2 regions of the Bacillus sp. PK3-067 genome follow, and region 2 is predicted to be linked to the other one. Evidence: riboswitches for the same ligand, from Rfam matches in the RefSeq annotation. Region 2 holds a riboswitch; the other holds the start of a gene.
The links. A riboswitch is a leader RNA that binds a small molecule or an ion and turns the genes downstream of it on or off. The one in region 2 is predicted to bind S-adenosylmethionine.
Positions count from the first base shown of each region.

Region 1: another riboswitch for S-adenosylmethionine. It lies ahead of mtnK (S-methyl-5-thioribose kinase); the one in region 2 lies ahead of M1D73_RS07160 (Na+/H+ antiporter NhaC family protein).

Region 1 is NZ_CP096490.1:4,064,925-4,067,134, reverse strand. It holds gene M1D73_RS20785 (carbon-nitrogen family hydrolase) at 1-627, shown strand, start outside; SAM riboswitch class I at 699-840, shown strand; gene mtnK (S-methyl-5-thioribose kinase) at 931-2,112, shown strand; gene mtnA (S-methyl-5-thioribose-1-phosphate isomerase) at 2,109-2,210, shown strand, end outside.
Region 2 is NZ_CP096490.1:1,369,096-1,371,305, forward strand. It holds gene gltP (glutamate/aspartate:proton symporter GltP) at 1-41, shown strand, start outside; gene M1D73_RS07155 (ribonuclease FAU-1 family protein) at 110-628, shown strand; SAM riboswitch class I at 749-854, shown strand; gene M1D73_RS07160 (Na+/H+ antiporter NhaC family protein) at 949-2,210, shown strand, end outside.

The sequences.
Region 1 (2,210 bases), 2.7 Mb from region 2:
CTTTCTGAAATTGCAGATAGGGATGGAGTGGAAACGAAAGAAAAGTTAATAGAATGGGCGAAGCGATATGATGTACATATTGTTGGTGGGTCCATCGCAAAGCAAACAGAGCAAGGCGTTACAAATACGATGTATGTTGTAAATAATGAAGGACAGTTAGTCAACGAATATAGTAAAGTACATTTATTTCAGCTTATGGATGAACATAAATATTTAATAGCTGGTAATGGTACGGGCGAATTTAAGCTAGATGATGTTGAATGCGCTGGAACAATTTGTTATGATATTCGTTTTCCAGAGTGGATGCGTGTTCATACTGCTAAAGGGGCAAAAGTATTATTTGTTGTAGCTGAATGGCCATTAGTTCGTTTAGCACATTGGCGTTTGCTATTGCAAGCAAGAGCAGTTGAAAATCAGTGTTATGTTGTTGCGTGTAATAGAGCAGGGAAGGATCCGAATAATGTGTTTGCAGGTCATTCTTTAATTGTGGATCCTTGGGGTGAAGTTGTAGTAGAGGCGAATGAAGAGGAATCAATTTTATTTGGAGAGCTTGAATTCGAGAAAATTAAAGAAGTACGTAAAGGAATTCCAGTTTTTGCGGATCGCCGTCCAGAATTATACAAATAAAATGTTGACAAGTGATTTTTATTCTTGGTATAGTCTTCAACATAAAGTTAAAAATTCAAAAAATTATACAACTCTTATCAAGAGCAGGTGGAGGGATTTGGCCCGATGAAGCCCAGCAACCGACCGTAATACCATTGTGAAATGGGGCGTTTATTACGCCAAAAGGCACGGTGCTAATTCCAGCAGAAAGTAAAACTTTCTGGCAGATAAGAGGGGAGAAGATAAACTTCAAACCTCTTTCTTAGTGGAAAGAGGTTTTTCTATGTTAGAAAAACCTCTGAATTTAAAAAGGGGGAGAAGAAGATGGGATATTATTCATTAACAGAAATAACAGCTGTACAATATGCGAAAGATCATGGCTATTTTGAAGAGAAGGCAAATGTCATTTGTCATGAAATTGGAGATGGAAACTTAAATTACGTGTTTAAATTAGATGATGGAGAGAAATCCATTATAATAAAACAAGCACTGCCTTATGCGAAAGTAGTTGGTGAAAGCTGGCCATTGTCTATAAAAAGAGCAACGATTGAAAGCAAGGCATTACAAATTTTTGCGCAGTATGTACCGGATTATGTTCCAGTAGTGTACAGTCATGACGAAGAGTTAGCGATAACGGTAATAGAAGACTTATCAAGACTAACAATTACAAGAAAAGGATTAATAGACGGAGAAGAATATCCGCTTTTATCCCAGCATATTGGTCGTTTTCTAGCACATGTTTTATTTTACACTTCAGATTTTGGTTTACAGTCAAAAGAGAAAAGGGTACTAGAAGGTACCTTTGTAAATCCGGACCTTTGTAAAATTACAGAGGATTTAGTGTTTACAGATCCTTTTGGGCATTATGATACAAATGATTATGAGCGAGATTTACAGCTCGTGGTTGATGAACTTTGGAGTGATAAAACTTTAAAACTAAAAGTAGCACAATATAAATATAAGTTCTTAACAAGAAAAGAAACTCTTATTCATGGTGATTTACATACTGGTAGTATTTTTTCGTCACCTTCTGAAACGAAAGTGATTGATCCAGAATTTGCGGCATATGGCCCATTTGGGTTTGACATAGGTCAATTTATTGCAAATCTATTATTAAATGCGTTATCTAGAGAAGAAGAAAAGAGAAGTGTACTATTTTTCCATATAGAAAAGACGTGGAGTTATTTTGTAGAGACTTTTACAAAGTTATGGATTGGAGAAGGTGTAGAAGCATATACGAAAGAAAAACAATGGTTACCAATTATTTTGCAAAATATCTTTACTGATGCTGTTGGATTTGCCGGATGTGAACTAATTCGTAGAACAATTGGTTTAGCTCATGTAGCAGATTTAGATGAAATAGAAAATAAAGAAACAAGAATTCAAGCTAAGAAACAAGCGCTATCCTTAGGAAAAGAACTAATAAAATATGAATCTAAAAGTGCTGATATTCAACTGTTTCGAACATTATTTCAACAGACAGTTTCAAGGGGTGTAAAAGCATGAGTACAATCGTTACTGTTCCGAGATCTGTAAGTTGGAAAGGGGATGCAATTGCGGTATTAAATCAAACGAAATTGCCACATAGCACAGAATACAAAACA
Region 2 (2,210 bases):
CTTATTTAAAAGAGATTTCTGAAAAGGGTCAAGCGGCTTAATTATAATATGAACAAGCTCTCACATAATATGTGGGAGCTTTTCTGTATATAGAAGAGGAGCAGACATAATGAAACGAAAATATGGTGACGGTTCTTCGTGGAAGAGACTAATAGAAAAGAGTTATACGGTTAAGCAAGTGGAAGAGGGAATGCTCGGAATACTGGATATAAAAAAGGTGAGAGAGCCTAGTTGTAAAGAATATGATGGTGAAGAACTTTGTATTGCAGCAGATCAGTATACGTGGATTCAATATTTCATAGACGGGAAAAACTTTGCGATTACCGCTATGTTAGATGATCAGAAAAAATTAGTGCAATATTATATCGATGTGGCGAAAGAATATAAAATAGACGATCGTGGTTTACCGTATTTTGATGATTTATATTTAGATGTAGTATTATTATCTAGCGGTAAGGTGTATGTATTAGATGAAGAGGAGCTAGAGGATGCTTATAAAAGTGGTGATGTCACGAAGGAAGAGTATGAGCTAGCTTGGCACACTACGAAATGGATATTAGCAACAATAAAAAATAGTGAATTTTATTGGATTTCAATATTGGAAGAAGAAATCGAAAAGTTAAAATGATTGTTGTATTCAAATTTTTGTATAATTACCAAAAAAATCTATACAAAAAATAATTGACTTTTGTTTTGTAAGCGAGTAAAGTTAGGGAAGAAATTATTATTAAAAAATAAATATGAAACCTTCTTATAAAGAGAGGCGGAGGGACTGGCCCTACGATGCCTCGGCAGCGGACTCGATTTCAGAGTGCTGTGCCAAATCCAGCAAGCGTGTGCTTGAAAGATGAGAAGAGTGTTTCTTATAGATGTATAAGACCTCTTCTCATCGGAAGAGGTCTTTTGTTATTTATTAGAAAAAGGTTGAAACTAGGGAGAGATGGTACTTTGAAAGAAACGAGAGGAAATGGTTTAGCTTTATTACCACTTGGGATATTTTTGGCGCTATTTATTGGTTCTGGAATTATTACAGGTGATTTCTATAAATTGCCGATACTTGTAGCGATTTCAATTGCTGTAGGGGTCGCTTTAGTGATGAATCGTAAAGAAAGTTTTAATGTGAAAGTAGAGCGGTTCGCTAAAGGTGCAGGAAATCCGGATATTATGATTATGGTATTAATTTTTGTGCTTGCAGGTGCGTTTTCTGAAACTGCTAAAGGAATGGGCGGAGTAGACTCAACTGTTAATTTAGCGTTAACTATTTTACCGCCAGGATTTATCGTAGCTGGAATCTTTGTTATTGGTGCATTTATTTCATTAGCGATGGGAACTTCAATGGGAACAATTGCAGCATTAGCGCCGATTGCTGTAGGTATTAGTGGTCAAACTGATATCTCAATTGCGCTTGCAATGGCTACTGTTGTTGGCGGAGCGATGTTTGGTGATAATTTATCATTTATTTCAGATACAACAATCGCAGCTGTTCGTTCACAAGGAACAGAAATGAAAGATAAGTTTAAAACGAACTTTTTAATTGTGTTACCAGCGGCTATTATTACAATTGTACTATTAGTAATAGTTACTTCAGGAAGTGACACGCAGATTAAAGCACATAGCTTTGATTGGATAAAGATTTTACCGTACGCAGGAGTACTTATTACAGCGCTACTTGGCTGGAATGTACTTATTGTATTAACTGGTGGAACTTTACTATCTGGTGTTATCGGCCTTATAGATGGAAGTTACACGTTAGAAAGTTTCTTTAAAAGTGTAACGACTGGAATGGGCGGTATGATGGAGTTAGTATTACTTGCTATATTAATTGGCGGTATGGTTGAATTAATCCAATATAATGGTGGTATTCAATATTTAATGAATGTATTAACACGTAATATTCGTTCGAAAAAAGGAGCGGAATTTGGTATTGCTGGTTTAGTGAGTATGACGAATATGTGTACAGCGAATAATACGATTTCAATTATCTTTACAGGCCCGCTTGCAAAAAATATTGCAGATCAATATGAAATAGACCCTCGTAAATCAGCGAGTGTATTAGATCTTTTCTCATGTTGTGTGCAAGGATTAATTCCGTACGGTGCCCAAATGTTAACGGCAGCAGGATTTGCAGCGTTATCTCCGGTTGAATTGTTGCCATATGCATTTTATCCAATCTTAGTTGGAGTATGTGGTATTGTTTCTATTTTAATTGG